Aquibium microcysteis: one gene and its partner. The protein of the gene in region 2 interacts with the protein of the main gene of each other region in a pairwise test. Links are inferred from orthologs where the notes say so. Each region holds a gene or a part of one and is shown on either strand. Other genes may lie near its edges. The genes, in order: IAI54_RS22210 and grxD.

Region 1 (3,300 bases), 2.9 Mb from region 2 along the record:
GGTGATGACCGTGCGCGGGCTCATCACGGTGGCGAGGTCGCCGTTGACGAAGGCCGAACGGGTCATGTCGGCGACGCGCACCATGCGGTCGACGACGACGCGGCCCTTGTCGTTGCGGTAATGCTTGGCCTTCGCCAGCACGATGTCGACTTCCTTGTCGTGCGGAAGGTAGTTCAGCGTGGTGACGATGGACCAGCGGTCCATCTGCGCCTGGTTGATCTGCTGGGTGCCGTGGTAGAGGCCGGTCGTGTCGCCGAGGCCGACCGTGTTGGCGGTGGCGAACAGGCGGAAGGCGGGATGCGGCCGGATGACGCGGCTCTGGTCGAGCAGCGTCAGACGGCCGGCGGATTCAAGCACGCGCTGGATCACGAACATCACGTCCGGGCGACCGGCATCGTATTCGTCGAAGCAAAGCGCGACGTTGTGCTGGTAGGCCCAGGGCAGGATGCCGTCGCGGAACTCCGTGACCTGCTTGCCCTCCTTCAGCACGATCGCATCCTTGCCGACGAGGTCGATGCGGCTGACGTGGCTGTCGAGGTTGACGCGCACCATCGGCCAGTTCAGCCGCGCCGCGACCTGCTCGATGTGGGTGGACTTGCCGGTGCCGTGGTAGCCGGAGATCATCACCCGTCGGTTGAAGGCAAAGCCGGCCAGGATGGCGAGCGTGGTGTCGCGATCGAAGAGATAGTCCGGGTCGACGTCCGGAACGTGCGGGTCGCTGGCGGAGTAGGCCGGCACGATCATGCGCGACTCGAAGCCGAAGACGTCCTTCACCGACACCGTGGTGTCGGGCAGGTTGGAGATGTCGCGATCGATCTTGTTCATCATGCCTCCAGCGCCGGGCCGTTCGGGCCGCCGCCATTCGTCCAGTCACAGCTTTTCGGGGGCAGTCCTTAGCAGACGCGGCGCTCAACAAAAACCCGATTGTTTGAGCACACGGTAGGCCTGGAGCACGTCGCGGAACCGGTCTTCCGAACCCCGGTCGCCGCCATTCGCATCGGGATGGTGGCGCTTCACCAGTTCCTTATAGCGCGCCTTTATGTCCGCGCCAGTCGCTTTCTCGTCCAGGCCCAGCGTTTCCAGCGCCTTGGCCTCCAGCGGACGGGCCTTGCGCTGCGGCTGCTGACGCGGCTTGTCGTCGCCGAACAGGTTGAACGGATCACGGACGCGGCTGTAGTAGCCTGCCCGGCCCGAGCGCTTCGACGCGATGTCCGGGCTCGATCGGGCCGACCCGTTGATGCCCAACACCCATGTGGGGCGGTGCCCCGTCAACGCCTCTTTCTGGAAGCGGGCGATGTCGGTGTCGGCGAGGCCGGAGAAGTAGTTGTAGCCCTTGTTGTAGGCCCGCACGTGGTCGATGCAGAAGCGGAAGTACTCGCCTTCCTTCATGCGCCCGACCGGCGCCCGGTGCAGCCCCGGCTCGGCGCAGCCGTCCCACTGGCAGCGCGGCGCGCGCGACTTCGCCTCCGCTTCCGGGTCGGGGCGGACGCGAATCCGGTCGAAGATCTTCGAGTTGGCGTTCATCGTGCAGCGATTATGGGTGCTTCGCACCGCGATACAAGAATTGACATTTGGGGAAGGATGTCCCTAACCCCTGATTTGCATGACCTTTGGCGTCGGAGCGGCGCATATGGTGGGAGAATGCGCGCATGTCCATCCAGTCCCGTATCGAAGTCAAGCTGCGCCAGCGTTTCGCGCCGGAGCGACTCGAAGTCGTCAACGAGAGCCATCTTCATGCCGGCCATCATCATTCCGGCTCGGGCCATCACGGCGCCTTCGACGGCGAAGGCGAGACGCACTTCCGTGTCCGCATCGTCGCACCGGCCTTCGCCGGGCTGAGCCGCGTCGACCGGCACCGCGCCATCAACGAACTCCTGGCCGAGGAACTGGCCGGCAGCGTCCACGCCCTGGCGCTGGAGCCCGCCGCGCCGGGCGAGAAGACGCGCTGGTGACGGACTGCCCGTCGCGTTCCCGGCTTGCCGGAAGCGCCCGTCCTATCCGACGTCCAGAGGCTTGATCCGCAGCTTTACGATGCGGTTCTTGTTGCGCTTCATGACGATGAAGCGCTTGCCATGGAAGGTGAAGGCCTGCTTCTCCTCGGGGATCATCTGCGCCTCGTGGATGACGAGCCCCGCGATCGTGGTGGCCTCGTCGTCGGGAAGGGTCCAGTCGAGCGCGCGGTTCAGGTCGCGGATCGGCACGCCGCCGTCGACGACGATCGATCCGTCTGCCTCCTGCTTGACGCCCTGGATGTCGACGTCGTGCTCGTCGGCGATCTCGCCCACGATCTCCTCGATGATGTCCTCCAGAGTGACGAGGCCTTCGACTTCGCCATACTCGTCCACCACGATGGCGAAATGCGCCTTGCGCCTCAGGAAGGCGTTCAGCTGGTCGCGCAGGGTGGTCGTGTCCGGCACGAACCAGGGTTTCGTCGCCACCTTCATGATGTCGACCTGCGCGGGGTCGTTGCCCACCTCGTGCAGCGCCCGCAGCAGGTCCTTGGCGTGCACGACGCCGACGATGTTGTCGGTCTCGTCGCGATAGAGCGGCATGCGGGTGTAGGGGCTCTGCAGGATCTCGCGCACGACGACGTCGGGAGCATCGCCGGCATTGACGAGCTTCATCGCCGTGCGGTGGATCATGATGTCGGAGACTTCGAGCTCGGCCAGGTCGAGCAGGCCGCCGACCCGATCCCGGTCCTGCTTCACGAAGGCGCCTTCGCGGTGCAGGACCTCGACCGCGCCCCGGATCTCCTCATGCGCCGAAACCATGTTCGCATCGCTCGACAGGTTGACGCCGAAGAGGTGGAGGATACCGCGGACGATGAAGTTGGCGGCGCCGGAGATCGGCCCGAACACGAAGACGACCACCCGTGCGAACGGCGACACGAAGAGGGCGAACTGCTCGGGTCGGAACAGAGCGAGCGACTTCGGCAGGATCTCCGAGAAAATCACCAGCAGAACCGTCATGCCGATCGTGGCGTAGACGACGCCGCTGTCGCCGAAGATCGACAGGAGCACGCTGGTCGCGAGCGACGAGGCGAGGATGTTGACGAGATTGTTGCCGATCAGCAGCGCGCCGACGAGGCGGTCCTTGCGCTCGATCAGGCGCTCCACCACCGAGGCGCGCTTGTCGCCGCCCGCTGCAATGGAATGGAGCCTTGCCCGCGAGGCCGCCGTCATGCCGGTTTCGGTTCCGGAGAAGAGGAACGAGAAACAGATCAGGATCAGGATGATCCCGGCGATCACCCACAATTCGGTCGTCATCCGGGATGGTTCTCCTCGATGAAGGACAGGACTT
Region 2 (15,950 bases):
TCGGTCGAGTCGACGGGCGTGCCGGCGGAAGGAAAGAACCGGGCGAGCCACCGCGTCATCGCCGATCACCTGCGCGCCGCGAGCTTCCTCATCGCGGACGGCGTGCTGCCCTCCAACGAGGGGCGCGGCTACGTGCTCAGGCGCATCATGCGGCGCGCCATGCGCCATGCCCAGCTGCTCGGAGCGGCCGAGCCGCTGATGTGGCGGCTGGTGCCGGCGCTGGTGCGCGAGATGGGCCAGGCCTATCCGGAACTCGTGCGCGGCGAGGCGCTGATCACCGAGACGCTGAAGCTCGAGGAGAAGCGCTTCCGCACGACGCTGACACGCGGGCTCGGCCTCCTGTCGGATGCCACCGAGGGCATGGTCGCGGGCGCGAGGCTCGACGGCGAGACCGCCTTCAAGCTCTACGATACCTACGGTTTTCCTCTCGACCTGACGCAGGACGCGCTGCGTCAGCGCGGCATCTCGGTCGATACCGACGGCTTCAGCGCGGCCATGGAACGCCAGAAGGCCGAGGCCCGGGCGAGCTGGGCGGGATCCGGCGAGGCCGCCGCCGAGACGATCTGGTATTCGGTGAAGGACAAGGCTGGCGCCACCGAGTTTCTCGGCTACGACACCGAGAAGGCCGAAGGCGTGATCGCGGCCATCGTTCGCGAAGGGTCGCTCGTCGACAGCGCCGGCGAGGGCGAAACGGTGCAGATCGTCGTCAACCAGACGCCGTTCTACGGCGAATCCGGCGGCCAGCAGGGCGATACGGGGACTTTCCACGGCGAGGGTTTCGCGGTCACGATCACCGACACGCAGAAGAAGGTCGACGGCCTCTTCGTGCATTCCGGCATCGTGCGCAGCGGCACCGTGCGGCCCGGTGCAGCGGTTTCGATGGAAGTCGACCATGCGAGACGTGCCAGGCTGCGGGCCAACCATTCGGCGACGCATCTCCTGCACGAGGCGCTGCGCGAAAAGCTCGGGACCCACATCGCGCAGAAGGGCTCGCTCGTCGCGCCGGACCGGCTCCGTTTCGATTTCTCGCACCCGAAGCCGATCGCGGCCGAGGAACTCGAGGCGGTCGAGGCTCTGGCGAACGCGATCGTCTTCCAGAACAGTCCGGTGACCACGCGCCTGATGGCCGTCGACGACGCGATCGCCGAGGGTGCCATGGCGCTGTTCGGCGAGAAATACGGCGACGAGGTGAGGGTCGTGTCGATGGGCACGGCAATCGACGGCGAAAAGGCCGGTAAATCCTATTCCACCGAACTCTGCGGCGGCACGCATGTCGGCGCGACCGGCGAGATCGGGCTGGTGCGCGTGGTATCCGAGGGCGCGGTCGCGGCCGGGGTGCGGCGACTGGAAGCCGTGACCGGCGAGGCGGCGAGGCGTCATCTCGACGAGCAGGATCGCCGTCTGAAGGCGATCGCCTCGACATTGAAGGTTTCGCCCGCCGACGCGGCAGCTCGCGTCGAGGCGCTCGTGGAGGAGCGTCGCAGGCTCGAGAAGGAACTGGCGGACGCCCGCAAGAAGCTCGCGCTCGGGGGCGGTTCGGGCGGCAATGCCGGGCAGGGCGCCGAGACCGTCAATGGTGTAGGCTTCGTCGGAAAGGTCGTCGACGGCGTCGGCGCCCGCGATCTGAAGCCTCTCGCCGACGAGGCGAGGACGTCGCTCGGCTCCGGGGTGGTCGTGTTCGTCAGCGCCGACGACGAGGGCAAGGCGAGCGTCGTCGTCGCCCTGACACCCGACCTGGTCGGCCGATTCAGCGCCGTGGACCTGGTTCGCGCGGCGTCCGAGGCGCTCGGTGGCAAGGGCGGTGGCGGGCGGCCCGACATGGCGCAGGCCGGCGGCCCCGACGGCAGCCGTGGCGCGGACGCCGTCGATGCGGTAAGGAAGGCTCTCGCGAAGGGGGACTGATCGGTGTCATGATCGCATCCGCGCCGCGTCCGGGAAAACTCTCGCGCGGTGCGGGAGCGAGCGCACCGGGAGGCCGCAGGTCGCGCGCCCGCGCGACGATCCACGCGCTGCTCGAAAACGGAACGCAGCTGCGCGCAGGCCTCGTCCTGCAGCGCGCCATCATGGCGCTGATCGTCGTCTCCGTGCTGGCCTCGGTGCTGGAAACGGTGCCTGGGCTGGGCCGCACATGGCACGTCCTGTTCGAAGCGATCGAGTTTGCTTCCGTCTTCTGCTTCACGACGGAATATCTGCTTCGTCTCTGGAGCGTGGTCGAGGATCTGCCCTACCGGCACCTGTCGCCCTGGCGGGCCCGGCTCCGATGGATGGCATCGCCCGGCGCGATCATCGATCTGGCGGCGGTCGCGCCGTTCTATCTCAACCTGCTCGGGCTCATCGACGTCAGGACTTTGCTGGCGTTGCGCATTCTCCGCTTCTTCAAGCTGACGCGCTATTCGCCGGGCGCGCGATCGCTGATCGATGCGATCCGCAGCGAGCGGGCGGCCCTGCTGACCTGCCTCATGCTGATCGTCACGGTCGCGCTGGTCAGCGCCACGCTCATGCACCTGCTGGAGCGAGACGTCCAGCCCGACAAGTTCGGCACAGTGCCCGACGCTCTCTATTGGGCGATGATCACCCTCACGACGGTCGGCTACGGCGACGCCGTTCCCGTGACGCCGGTGGGAAAGATCGTCGCCACGATCTCTGCGCTCGCCGGCATCGTCATGCTGGCGCTGCCGATCGGAATTCTCGCGACATCCTTCGCGCAGGTCATCCAGCGCCGGGAGTTCGTCGTGACCTGGGGAATGGTGGCGCGTGTGCCGCTGTTCGATCGGCTGAACGCGTCCGAGATCCTCGACATCATGCAGTATCTCAGTTCGGTCTCGGCCGAACCCGGCGAAGTGATCGTGCGCAAGGGTGATCCGGCCACCACCATGTTCTTCATCGCGTCCGGCCGGGTGGCAGTGGAACTGCCCGGCAGGGAGGTCTCGCTCGGCGAGCACCAGTTCTTCGGCGAATCCGCCATGCTGAAGGACGGTGCGCGCAGCGCCACCGTCCGGGCCATCCAGCACACCAAGCTTCTCGTCCTCGACGCGTCGGACCTGCGCGGCCTGATGGAGAGACGCCCCGACATCGCCGACTCGATCGCGGCCGTCGCCCGGGAGCGGCGGGACGCTGCGGGCTGAGCCGTGCGGCCCTCATGAAAACGGGCCCGCTTGCGCGAGCCCGCTCCGCGAGATGGGGAGACGCGGGTCTCAGCCCATCGCCTTCTGCAGGTTCTCGTCGATCTTGTCGAGGAAGCCGGTGGTCGACAGCCAGGGCTGGTCGGGGCCGATCAGCAGCGCCAGATCCTTGGTCATGAAGCCGGATTCGACCGTCTGCACGCACACCTTCTCCAGCGTGTCGGCGAAGCGCTTCAGTTCGGCATTGTCGTCGAGCTTGGCCCGGTGGGCGAGGCCGCGGGTCCAGGCGAAGATCGACGCGATCGAGTTGGTCGAGGTCTCCTCGCCCTTCTGGTGCTGGCGGTAGTGGCGCGTCACCGTGCCGTGCGCGGCCTCGGCCTCCACCGTCTTGCCGTCCGGCGTCATCAGCACCGAGGTCATCAGGCCGAGCGAGCCGAAGCCCTGCGCCACGGTGTCGGACTGCACGTCGCCGTCGTAGTTCTTGCAGGCCCAGATGTAGCCGCCCGACCATTTCAGGCTCGCCGCCACCATGTCGTCGATCAGGCGGTGCTCGTACCAGATCTTCCTGGCCTTGAATTCCGCCTCGAACTCCTTCTCGTAGATCTCCTGGAAGATGTCCTTGAAGCGGCCGTCATAGGCCTTGAGGATGGTGTTCTTGGTCGACAGGTACACTGGCCAGCCGCGCAGCAGGCCGTAGTTCAGCGAGGCGCGGGCGAAGTCGCGGATCGACTCGTCGAGGTTGTACATCGCCATGGCGACGCCCGAGCCCGGCGCGTCGAACACCTCGTGCTCGATCGTGGTGCCGTCGTCGCCGACGAACTTGATCGTCAGCTTGCCCTTGCCGGGGAACTTGAAGTCGGTGGCGCGGTACTGGTCGCCGAAGGCGTGGCGGCCCACCACGATCGGCTTCGTCCAGCCCGGCACCAGCCGCGGCACGTTCTTCATGATGATCGGCTCGCGGAAGATGGTGCCGCCGAGGATGTTGCGGATCGTGCCGTTGGGCGAGCGCCACATCTTCTTCAGCCCGAACTCTTCCACCCGTGCCTCGTCGGGCGTGATCGTCGCGCATTTCACGCCGACGCCGTACTGTGCGATCGCGTTGGCGGAATCGATCGTCACCTGGTCGTTGGTCGCGTCGCGGTGCTCGATGCCGAGATCGTAGTACTTCAGGTCGACGTCGAGATAGGGGTGGATCAGCTTGTCCTTGATGTACTGCCAGATGATGCGGGTCATCTCGTCGCCATCGAGTTCGACGACGGGATTGGCCACCTTGATTTTCGACATCGGGAAAAGCCTCGCGTTCGGGGAGGCGGGACGGTCGTCTGGCCCCGCGGTTGAAGGAATGCGGCACGCTATAGCAAAGGCGACCGGGGGGCGCAAACGCTACCAAAAGTGAAGCGGCGCAAGCCTTTCGACGGCATCGGAGCCGGAATTGGACAGCGTGCGAAGCGTTGCGCATAGTGGTCCGGCGACGGGACGGCAGCGGATTCGACCGCACGGGAGGACGATCCATGGCGATGTTCGATTTCGGCTCCTTCGATACGGGCGAGGGGCGCCTGCACTATGCCGCGGCCGGCGATCCGTCCCGGCCACTGATCCTCTGCCTGCACGGCTTTCCGGAGTACTGGGCGGCGTGGAGCGGAGTCATGGCGGAACTCGCCGACGCGTTCTTCCTCGTCGCGCCGGACCAGCGCGGCTTCAACCTCTCCTTCAAGCCGAAGGGGGAGGAGGCCTATCGCACCCGCAACATGGTGGCCGACCTGGCGGCCCTCGCCGACCATCTGTCCCCCGACCGGCCCTTCGTCCTTGCCGGTCACGACTGGGGTGCTTCCGTCGCCTATGCCTATGCCTTTTCACATCCCCTGCGCCTCACCCATCTCGTCATCGCCAACGGCGCGCATCCGGTCTGCTTCCAGCGCGCGATCCTGGAGGACGAGGGCCAGCGGTCCGCCAGCCAGTATTTCCATACGTTGCGCGCCCCTGGCGCGGCCGCGCGGATGGCGCAGAACGATTTCGCCCGCACCATGAAGATGCTCGCCGGCTTCTCGCGCACCGACTGGCTGACGCCCGAGAGCGCAGCCGGATATCGCGCCGCCTGGGCGCAACCGGGCGCGATGGAGGCGATGCTGCATTGGTACACATCCTCGCCCATCCTCGTGCCGCGTCCGGACGAGCCGGCCGGCGACGCGCCGCTGCTGACGGTACCGGCCGAGCGCGTCACGGTTTCAATGCCGCATCTCGTCGTCTGGGGCGAGGCCGACGAGGCGCTGCGGCCTGCGTGCCTCGGAGGCCTCGACCGCTTCGCGCCCGACCTGACGGTGAAGCGCGTCGCGGGCGCCGGCCACTGGATCCTGCACGAGAAGCCGGCCGACGTCGCCCGCGCGATTGCCGATTTCGTCAGCTGACGGGCGTCTTGCGCCGAGCGGGCTTCCGCGCAGCCGGTCGCTTCTCCGCCGCCTTCTTCTCTTTCGGCGGCAAGGGCTCGACGAAGGCGAGGCTGGTCGACAGCCAGTCGTCGAGGGCGTCGTCGTCGAGCGCGTCGGCGGCCACCACCACGAAGCCCTTCATCGCGCGCCCTGTGAAGAGCATCGCGCCTGCGCCCGGCCGCGCCAGCGCCGCCGCATGGCCCTCGGGTCCGACGCGCGCCAGGAGATCGCCGTTCTTCATCGTGCCGACCAGCATGTTGCCGTGCAGCAGGAAGCACAGCCCGCCCATCATGCGCACCTCCGACACGCCGTTGCGGTGGCCGAGGCGTTCGCGGACGCGGTCTGCGAGGTCGTTCGTCATGACGGGGGCTCCGGATCCTGCCGTGGCGCGCGGGATTCGTGGCATGCAGCCCCGACCCGCGCAAGCCCGCGCACCGTCGCTCCGGACACTGGCGGCCACACCGTGGAAAAGAGGTTGACAGGGACCCTGATGATTGGCGGAATCCCGCCGCCGGCCGCGCCGGCACGATGGAGGAGATGAACCACATGACCACGAGATCGATGACGTGCCGGGCCGCAGCCGCTACGCGCGCCGGCACGGCCGCCGCGCTGCGCGCCGGCACGGCCGCCGCGCTGCGCGCCGGCACGGCCGCCGCGCTGCGCGCCGGCGTCGCCGCATTCGCGCTGCCCGCCCGGGCCGAGGGCGCGGCGGATTGCGCGGCGGCGGCCGGCCTGTCGCTGTCCGGCTACGACCTGACGATCGACGGCGCGACCCACGTCGCCGACGGCCCGGTGCCGCACTGCCTGGTGCAGGGATCCTTCGAGCACCGCACCGGCGCCGACGGCAAACCCTACGCCATCGGTTTCGCCATCGCGCTGCCCGACGAGTGGCAGGGCCGCTTCCTGGTCCAGGGCGGCGGCGGCCTGAACGGCGTCGTGCGGCCACCGGCGGGCGACACGGCGGCCGGCGACCGCCCCGCGCTGGCGCGCGGCTTCGCCGTGCTCTCGCACGACAGCGGCCACAAGGGCGAGGTCTGGGACGGCTCCTTCAAGGCCGACCAGATCGCCACGCTGAATTTCGCCGGGTGGTCGGTGGAGAAGGCGACCGGTCTCGGCAAGGCGATCGTGGAGGCTTACTACGGCCGTCCCGCCGACCATTCCTATTTCGCCGGCTGCTCCACCGGCGGGCGCGAGGGGCTCGCCTCCGCGCAGCGCTTCCCGACACTCTTCGACGGCATCATCTCGGGCGCGCCCGCCATGCGCACCAGCCGCTCCAACATGGCGCTCGCCGCCAAGGCGGTGGCCATGAACCGGATTTCGCCGGCCGGCGCCGACGGCGCACCGGACAAGTCCGCCGCCTTCTCCGATGCCGACCGCACGCTTGTGCTCGACGGCATCCTGAAGGCCTGCGACGGCCTCGACGGTCTTGAGGACGGAATGATCCAGAACACCCAGGCCTGCAGCTTCGACCCCGCGACGCTGGTCTGCCGGGGCACCGCGACGGAGGGCTGCCTCACGGCCGAGCAGGCGGAGGTGGTGGCCATGACCTTCGCGCCGACGCTCGACGCCTCGGGCAGGGCGGCCTATGTCGGCTTTCCCTTCGACACCGGGGTGATGAGCACGACCGACCCGATCCCCGGCCTGCTGCGCTTCGACGACGAGCGCAATCGCCAGTTCAAGAACGCGGCGACGGACTTCGACGTCGACGCCGCTGTCGAGAAGGCCGACATCGCCGATCCGCAGCAGCGCCTGATCAATGTCGACCAGTGGACCGACCTGAGTTCTTTTGCCGCCGACGGCCGCAAGATCATGGTCTTCCACGGCATGAGCGATCCCTGGTTTTCCGCCAACGACACGATCGACTTCTTCGGCCGCGTGAAGGCCGGCACGAAGACCACGGTGCCGATGGAGGACTGGGCGCAGCTCTACCTCGTGCCGGGAATGGGCCATTGCCGCGGTGGCCCGGCCGGGCTCGACCGCTTCGACCTGCTCTCACCGCTCGTCGAATGGGTGGAGAATGGCGCGGCGCCGGCGACCGTCGTCGCCTCCGGTCCGGCCTTCGACGGGCGCACGCGCCCGCTCTGCCCGTACCCGACCCATGCCCGCTACACAGGCTCTGGCGACCCGCAGGACGCGGCCAATTTCGTGTGCCAGCCCTAGCCGCCGCACGAAAGCCATTCCGTTCGGCGGCCGGTCGTGGCATGGGTCCGTTCCCATGAGCGACCATGCAACGACCCCGTCCGAGCCGGGAGGCGACGCCTCCCCGTCCCCCGCCATCATTCTCGTCGAGCCGCAGCTCGGCGAGAACATCGGCATGGTCGCGCGCGCCATGGCCAATTTCGGGCTGACCAACCTGCGGCTGGTCAACCCGCGCGACGGCTGGCCGAACGAGAAGGCCATCGCCACGGCGAGCCGCGCCGATCACGTCATCCGCGCCACGCAGGTGTTCGACAAGCTCGAACACGCGATCGGCGACCTGTCCTTCCTCTACGCGACCACGGCGCGGCCGCGCGACGGGTTCAAGCCGGTGCACGGACCGGTGGAGGCCGGACGCGAGCTTCGCGGACGCGAGCGGCTCGGACAACAGACGGGCATCCTCTTCGGCCGCGAGAAATTCGGCCTGTCGAACGAAGAGGTGGCGCTCGCGGACGTCATCGTGACCTTCCCGGTCGATCCTGCCTTCTCGTCGCTGAACATCGCGCAGGCCGTCCTGCTGATGTCCTACGAGTGGATGAAGGCCGGGCTGGAGCGCGAGACGGACACCAACTTCCGCGGACCGGAGATGCAGCCGGCTTCCAAGGAGCATCTCCACTCCTTCATCGGCCACCTCGAGCGGGCGCTCGACGAACGCGGCTACTTCCGGCCGCCGGAAAAGAAGGCGAAGATGCTCGACAACCTGCGTGCCGTCTTCACCCGCCCCGCTTTCGCCGAGGCCGAGATCAAGGTCCTGCGCGGGGTCGTGTCCTCGCTGGACTACTTCTCGCCGAAGCAGCCGCGCGGCGCCGGCTACCCGGAGCGCAAGGCGCAGGCCGATCGCAACGCCCTGCCGGACGACCCCGATGCATGAACGTCCGGTGCTGGTCTTCGATTCGGGCATCGGCGGGCTCACCGTTCTGCGCGAGGCGCGCGTTCTGATGCCCGACCGGCGCTTCGTCTACGTCGCCGACGATGCCGGATTTCCCTATGGCGCCTGGGAAGAGCGCGCGCTTCGGGATCGGATCGTCGACCTGTTCGGACGGCTGCTCGCGGAGCACGATCCGGTAATCGTCGTGATCGCCTGCAACACGGCTTCCACGCTGGTGCTGCCCGACCTGCGCGCGGCCTATCCGGACTGGCCCTTCGTCGGCACGGTGCCGGCGATCAAGCCGGCGGCCGAGCGCACCGTCAGCGGTCTCGTTTCGGTGCTGGCAACGCCGGGCACGGTCAAGCGACAGTACACCCGCGATCTGATCCGCGAATGGGCGACGAAGTGCCATGTCCGCCTGGTCGGCAGCGACCGGCTCGCCTCGCTGGCGGAGACTTACATGCGCGAGGGCTTCGTGGACGAGGACGCGGTCCGGGCCGAGATCGAACCCTGCTTCGTCGAACAGGACGGCCGGCGCACCGACATCGTCGTGCTCGCCTGCACCCACTATCCATTCCTCGTGAACCGGATGCGCAAGACGGCACCCTGGCCGGTGGACTGGCTGGATCCCGCCGAAGCCATCGCCCGTCGGGCGCTGTCGCTGCTCCCCCGCGACGATGCTGCGGCCGAATCGTCCGGACAGGACGAGCCGCAGGATGTCGATGTCGCCGTCTTCACGTCCGGCGCACCCGACAATGCATCGCGGCGTCTCATGCAAGGCTTCGGCCTTGCGACCAGGCGAACAGCTTCCGCATAACCGACTGGTCTGGCTCTTCTTTTCACGACACGTCACAGGTCGACACAATAAGTGTTGGCTGTAACTTCCGAAAGACGATGTGGCGGCGGTCGCGGCGCCACGTTAACAAATCATCGCCACATTCGGCTCCCAGACAAGGGGCTCGGCATGGCGGTGTTTCGTCATGCCGTCCGGCGGGGGCCGGACATCAACCTGACGACGCTGGCTGGGGCGCTGCGGATCGGAGTGTCGACAAGCTTGCCTGGAGAGGGCACGTGACTGGTCAAACGGACGAACGAGGCGACAGCGGTCGCCAGCTATTCATGACGGAACAGGAAAAACCTGTTGCGATCTTCCTGCCGCAGCACCGCCCCGGAAGGAGCGTCGGGCCATCGAAGCCTGCCCTTGCCGCGGTGGTGGCGACGGTCACCATCCTCGGCGGAAGCCTCTTCTTCATGATGCCGCGCGGCGATATCGCTACGGCACCCGTGGCGGCGGCCGCTCCGGAAGTCACGACGCCGGTGCGAAGCGTCGCGGTCGAGAAGGAGGCCGGAGCCGACGCGGCCGGCGCGGTGGCGCCCGACAGGTCGGAGGCCATGGCGACAGAGGCATCCGGAGTGGCGGAACCGGCGGCGAAGGCCGACCCCGCTCCCGTTGCGGTCGCAAAGGCCGCGAAAGTGGTCGACATCCCCCGCAAGGACGACCCCCGCTGGGCGCGAACCGAAGCCCGGCACGGGTCTCCGGCGCTCGAAGCGATGCGCAAGCTGATCGTCGAGAAGGCCGCGCCGGTCGACGAAAACGCTTCCGGCCTTCTCGCCTATGCGGGTGGGGTGGAACGTTCGGATTTCGCTCCGGCCGAGGAACCGCGCCGCCCGATGCAGATCGTGCTGCCGGCCGAATTGCCCGAGCAGCCCGATGACGCGGCGCGGACGGCGTCGGTGAACGCCCCGGTCAACATGCGCAAGGGGCCGGGCAGCAAGCACGGCGTGATGATGGTGATTCCGCGCCGCGCCAAGGTCGATGTCTACGACTGCGATCTCTGGTGCAAGGTCGGCTACGAAGGCCGCACCGGATACATCTACAAGAGCTTCGTGAGCAACCGGTCCTGACCGATCCGGCGCGGTTGCCGGCCGCTTCCCGGCTCCGCGCCCGGCCGTTCCGTTCGCGGCGCGGCATTGACACCATACTGCAATCCGCCTAAAGACCCGCCAGCACCGGTCCGAAAGGGCCGGTGTCTTCATTGACGTGTCCCGTGGATCGCCCGCTTCGCCGCGTGGTGATCCTGTCAGGCTCCGAAAACGGGAGCCAGAGGAGGGCGCGTTTCCTTCGTCCGGCACGGCGACGTTCCGGACTGTTTCATTCGAAAGGGAATGCGATGAGCAAGCGCGAATCCGCAAAGTACAAGATCGACCGCCGTCTCGGCGAAAACATCTGGGGCCGGCCGAAGTCGCCGGTCAACAAGCGTGAATACGGCCCCGGCCAGCATGGTCAGCGCCGCAAGGGCAAGATGTCGGACTTCGGTCTGCAGCTGCGCGCCAAGCAGAAGCTCAAGGGCCATTACGGCGACATTTCCGAAAAGCAGTTCCGCAAGGTCTACGAGGAAGCCAACCGCATGCGCGGCGACACCTCCGAGAACCTGATCGGCCTGCTCGAGTCGCGTCTCGACGCGGTGGTGTACCGCGCCAAGTTCGTGCCGACGATCTTCGCGGCGCGCCAGTTCATCAACCATGGCCACGTCAACGTGAACGGCCGCCGCGTCAACATCGGCTCCTACCGCTGCCGCGCGGGCGACGTGATCGAGGTTCGCGAGAAGTCCAAGCAGCTCGTCATCGTGCTCGAGTCCGTGCAGCTCGTCGAGCGTGACGTTCCGGATTACATCGAAGCCGATCATTCGAAGATGACGGCCAAGTATGCGCGCGTGCCCGGCCTCGGCGACGTGCCCTACGCGGTGCAGATGGAACCGAACCTGGTGGTCGAGTTCTACTCGCGCTGACCGGTTTCAGCCCGCCATCCGAGAGGCCGCCCCCGAGGCGGCCTTTTCTTTGGCGAAGACCTCGCCTAAAGCTTCGTGCGAACTGCGCCGCATCGGTCCGTCATCCGCCATGAACATCCAGTCGCCCGCCATCTCCGTGGAGGAGGACGAATGCCACCCGCTCTTCAGGGCGGTGCCGTCGACGGTCGAGTTCAACCGGCTGCGCAAGCGCCTCCTGCGCAATGCGCGTCAGGCGATGGAGGATTGCGCCATGGTCCGGCCGGGCGAGCGCTGGCTGGTGGCGCTCTCGGGCGGCAAGGATTCCTACGGCCTGCTGGCCCTGCTGCTCGACCTGAAATGGCGCGGCCTGCTGCCCGTCGAGCTGCTCGCCTGCAATCTCGACCAGGGCCAGCCCAACTTTCCCAAGCACGTGCTGCCTGACTATCTCGCGTCGCTCGGCGTGCCGCATCGCATCGAATACCAGGACACCTATTCGGTGGTCACCGACAAGATCGCGAAGGGGAAGACCTACTGCTCCCTGTGCTCGCGGCTGCGGCGCGGACATCTCTACCGGATCGCGCGCGAGGAGGGCTGCGCGGCGCTGGTGCTCGGTCACCACCGCGACGACATTCTCGAGACCTTCTTCATGAATCTCTTCCACGGCGGGCGGCTGGCCGCCATGCCGCCGAAGCTGCTCAACGACGAGGGTGACGTGATGGTGCTGCGGCCGCTCGCCTATTGCGACGAGAGCGATCTCGCCCGGTTCGCCGAGGCGATGTGCTTCCCCATCATCCCCTGCGACCTGTGCGGCAGCCAGGACGGACTGCAGCGCAACGCCATGAAGGCGATGCTCGACGGCATCGAGAGCAGGATGCCCGGGCGCAAGGACACGATGATCCGGGCGCTGGCCAACGTGCGGCCGAGCCATCTCCTGGATACCAAGCTGTTCGATTTCGCCGGTCTCGACGCCAGGCGCGGCCACGGGGAGCTGGACGTTGCGTTTTGACGAGAGCGACGTCGACTGGCTGGCGGACCTGCTCGACGAGGCGGCGCGGCGCGAGATCATGCCGCGGTTCAGGCGGCTCGGTTCCGGCGACGTGCGGCGCAAGTCGAGCGCGATCGACCTCGTCACCGATGCCGACGTCGAGGCCGAACGCTTCCTCACGGCGCGTCTGACCTCGCGATATCCGGGCGCCCTGGTGATCGGCGAGGAAGCCTGCGCGGAGGATCCCCGCCTGCTGGACGGCCTGGCGAAGGCCGATCTCGCCTTCGTGCTCGATCCCGTGGACGGCACCTACAACTTTGCCTCCGGCGTGCCGCTCTTCGGCGTCATCCTGGCGGTGGTGGCGAGAGGCGAGACGGTTGCCGGGCTGATCCATGATCCGCTCGGGCGCGACTGCATGATCGGCGTGAGGGGCGGGGGCAGCCGGCTTCGCCACGAGGGCGGCCGGGAGACGGCCGTGCGGGTGGCGCCCGCCGTGCCGCTGGCGGAGATGACCGGCAGCGCGTCGTGGCAGTATTTCGCCGAACCCGACCGGGCGCGGCTCGCGCGCAACCAGGCCAAGGCGCTCTCGCAGATCGCCTACCGCTGCTCGGCGCACGAGTATCGCCTCATCGCAAGCGGCCACGCGCATTTCGTCGTCTACAACAAGCTGATGCCGTGGGATCACCTGGCCGGCACGCTGATCCAGACCGAGGCGGGCGGCCATGTCGCGCGGCTCGACGGCAGCGCCTACCGGCCCGAGCATCTCGACGGCGGACTGCTCGTGGCGCCCGACCGGGAGAGCTGGTCGGAGCTGCGTCGCGAATTGTGGGCCGACTGACCGGCCGGCGCGCGGTTCAGACCCGCGGGTTCTGCGACCGGAAGAGCCGCCCCTTCTCCGCGATCAGCGTCATGACGAGCGCGATCGCGGCCGCCACGAAGTAGCCGCCTGCCAGCGGCGCCACGGTGCCGTCATAGGCCTGTCCGATCAGCGCGCCGACCACGCCGCCGCCTACCGTCTGCAGGAAGCCCTGCACCGAGGAAGCCGTCCCCGCGACATGGCCGAGCGGCTCCATGGCGAGCGCGTTGAAATTCGAGCCGATCCAGGCGAACTGAACCATCGCGACCGCGAACAGCGTCAGGAAGAGCCAGAACGGGATGGGACCGGCCAGCGCCAGGACGAAGGAGACGGCCGTGACCGCAAGGAAGCCGAGGAGGGCGCCGTGGGCCAGCCTCCGCATGCCGAAGCGCCCGACCATCTGTGCGTTGAGGAAGGACGACACGGCCATGAGGCCGGCCACCAACGCGAAGTAGAACGGGAACATCTCGCCGACGCCGTAGATGCCGACATAGACCTGCTGCGCCGAATTGATGAAGCCGAACAGCGCGCCGATGATGGCCGTCATGGCGATCGTGTAGCAGATCGCTACGCGTTCGGTGAGGACGATACGGAAAGCATCCAGGATGACGGCGGCGGTGAAGGGCCGGCGCTGGCTCGGCGGCAGCGTTTCGGGAAGCCGCAGCGCCGTCCAGACCGTGAAGGCGAGGGACATCACGCCGATGAAGATGAAGATGGTCGGCCATTCCGAAAACAGCATGATGAACTGGCCGATGCCGGGCGCGACGACCGGAATGACCATGAACACCATGAACACCAGCGACATCACTTCGGCCATGGCCCGGCCGCCGTAGACGTCGCGCACCAGCGAGACGGAGATGACGCGCGTGGAAGCCGCGCCGAGACCCTGGATGAAGCGCAGGACCAGCAGGATCGTGAAGGACGGTGCGAAGGCGCAGGCGAAGCCCGCGACGACGTAGATGCCGAGCCCGACCAGCAGAGGAATGCGCCGGCCGAAGCGGTCCGAAACGGGGCCGAACACGAGCTGCGCAAGCCCGAAGCCGATGACATAGGCGGTCACGACCAGCTGTCTGGAATTCTCGTCCTCGACGGCGAGGCTCATGCCGATCTGCTGCAGCGCGACCAGCATGATGTCGATCGCCAGGGCGTTCAGGGCCATGAGGCCCGCCGCGATGGCGATGAACTCCCAGCGGGGGATCGTCAGCAAAGGCGGCTTGCGCGGGGAGGGGGCGACCGTCGGGTCCATGGCAATGCGTCCGATCTACACACAAACAAAAAGGAAACGCGCCGCGGACGGCGCATTTCCGGCATCGGTCCCGGGTAATGGTCCCGGGATCCCGTCTTTTCAGATCGCGGCGGTGCCGGGCAGGTGTCTCAGGCGGCGCCCTTGACGCTCACGCCCTTCTCGTCGAGGAAAGCCTGCAACTCGCCGGCCTGGAACATCTCGCGGACGATGTCGCATCCGCCGACGAACTCGCCCTTGACGTAGAGCTGCGGGATCGTCGGCCACTGCGAGAATTCCTTGATCCCCTGGCGCAGCTCATCGGACGTCAGCACGTTGATCCCCTTGTAGTCGACGCCGACATAGTCGAGAATCTGCACGACCTGGCCGGAAAATCCGCACTGCGGGAAGCCGGGCGTCCCCTTCATGAAGAGGACCACGTCGTTGCCCTTGACTTCGCTGGCAATGAAATCGGTGATGGCGCTCATGGCTGTCCTTCCTTCTTCGTCCGGTTCAAGGCCGGAGATGAAATGCGTGTATTGGCTAAGCCTTAGATAGAAGATCGTCCGGTGCTTGTCGAGGCGCGGGCGTCGCCCCCGCATCGGCAAGGAGCGCCGATCCGGACCGGTCAGTCCGGTACGCTCGTCTGCAGGGCCAACGCATGCAGCACCCCGCCCATGTTGCCCTTCAGCGCGTTGTAGACCATCTGGTGCTGCTGCACGCGCGACTTGCCGCGGAAGCTCTCCGCCACGACCTCGGCCGCATAATGGTCGCCGTCGCCGGCAAGATCGCGGATCGTCACCCGGGCGTCGGGGATCGATTCCTTGATGAGCGTCTCGATGTCGCGGGCGTCCATTGGCATCAGTGTGCTCCATCCATGAATTTCGGGAACCAGCCTTCGTGGGCGGCGGCAAGATCGGCGAGCGGAACGGCCCGGCCGTCGCCGAGCATCAGGGAATCGCCGCCGGTGGTGCCCACCCAGGGCGCGAATATACCGAGCGACTTCGCTTCGTTCCACAGGTCGACCATCTCCTCGCCCTGCGGATCGAGGTCGATCTCGACCAGATAGCGTCCCTGGTCCTCGCCGAAGAAGAAGGGAATCGCGTCCACCTCGGCCGGACCGGGCAGCGTGCCGCCGATGCCGCCCGCCATCGCCATTTCGGCGAAGGCGACGGCGACGCCGCCGTCCGAAACGTCGTGCACGGCGTTCGCCGTCCCGCGCCGGATCAGCGAGCGCACGAAATCGCCGACGCGCCGCTCGGCGGCCAGGTCGACCGGCGGCGGCGTCCCCTCCGCGCTCGCGAAGACGGTCCGCAGATAGGCCGACTGGCCGAGATGGCCGTTGGCGAAGTCCTTGCGCGAGCCGACGAGCAGCACGGCCCGGCCGGGCGTCTTGAAGCCGACGGTCGCCATCGTCGTCCAGTCGTCGATCAGGCCGACGCCGGCGATGGTGGGCGTGGGCAGGATCGCCTTGCCGCTGGTCTCGTTGTAGAGCGAGACGTTGCCG

The links.
Region 1: the proteins of grxD (region 2) and IAI54_RS22210 interact in binary tests that used the Escherichia coli proteins (3 or more experiments, as listed by UniProt). The link is inferred for Aquibium microcysteis from one-to-one orthologs.

The regions. Positions count from the first base shown.
Region 1 is NZ_CP061080.1:4,719,809-4,723,108, reverse strand. Bases 540-3,300 are described here. They hold IAI54_RS22210 (BolA family protein), read left to right. Parts: upstream 540-1,649; coding sequence 1,650-1,952; downstream 1,953-3,300. Other genes in these bases: aroB (3-dehydroquinate synthase), read right to left, coding at 3,263-3,300; IAI54_RS22205 (HlyC/CorC family transporter), read right to left, coding at 1,995-3,266; IAI54_RS22215 (J domain-containing protein), read right to left, coding at 910-1,524; cobS (cobaltochelatase subunit CobS), read right to left, coding at 540-825. In the rest of the region: more of cobS, read right to left, coding at 1-539. UniProt on the Escherichia coli protein: Transcriptional regulator that plays an important role in general stress response. Has many effects on cell morphology, cell growth and cell division. Acts by regulating the transcription of many genes, including dacA (PBP-5), dacC (PBP-6), ampC and mreB.
Region 2 is NZ_CP061080.1:1,806,766-1,822,715, reverse strand. The notes cover bases 13,264-15,950. They hold grxD (Grx4 family monothiol glutaredoxin), read right to left. Parts: upstream 14,932-15,950; coding sequence 14,596-14,931; downstream 13,264-14,595. Other genes in these bases: purL (phosphoribosylformylglycinamidine synthase subunit PurL), read right to left, coding at 15,305-15,950; IAI54_RS08270 (BolA/IbaG family iron-sulfur metabolism protein), read right to left, coding at 15,072-15,305; IAI54_RS08280 (multidrug effflux MFS transporter), read right to left, coding at 13,264-14,467. Also shown: alaS (alanine--tRNA ligase), read left to right, coding at 1-1,902; IAI54_RS08335 (cyclic nucleotide-gated ion channel), read left to right, coding at 1,911-3,125; IAI54_RS08330 (NADP-dependent isocitrate dehydrogenase), read right to left, coding at 3,195-4,406; IAI54_RS08325 (alpha/beta fold hydrolase), read left to right, coding at 4,634-5,527; IAI54_RS08320 (TfoX/Sxy family protein), read right to left, coding at 5,520-5,909; IAI54_RS08315 (tannase/feruloyl esterase family alpha/beta hydrolase), read left to right, coding at 6,095-7,708; IAI54_RS08310 (RNA methyltransferase), read left to right, coding at 7,764-8,615; murI (glutamate racemase), read left to right, coding at 8,608-9,429; IAI54_RS08300 (SH3 domain-containing protein), read left to right, coding at 9,732-10,517; rpsD (30S ribosomal protein S4), read left to right, coding at 10,784-11,401; tRNA 2-thiocytidine(32) synthetase TtcA, read left to right, coding at 11,511-12,386; IAI54_RS08285 (inositol monophosphatase family protein), read left to right, coding at 12,376-13,203; more of IAI54_RS08280, read right to left, coding at 13,220-13,263. UniProt on the Escherichia coli protein: Monothiol glutaredoxin involved in the biogenesis of iron-sulfur clusters.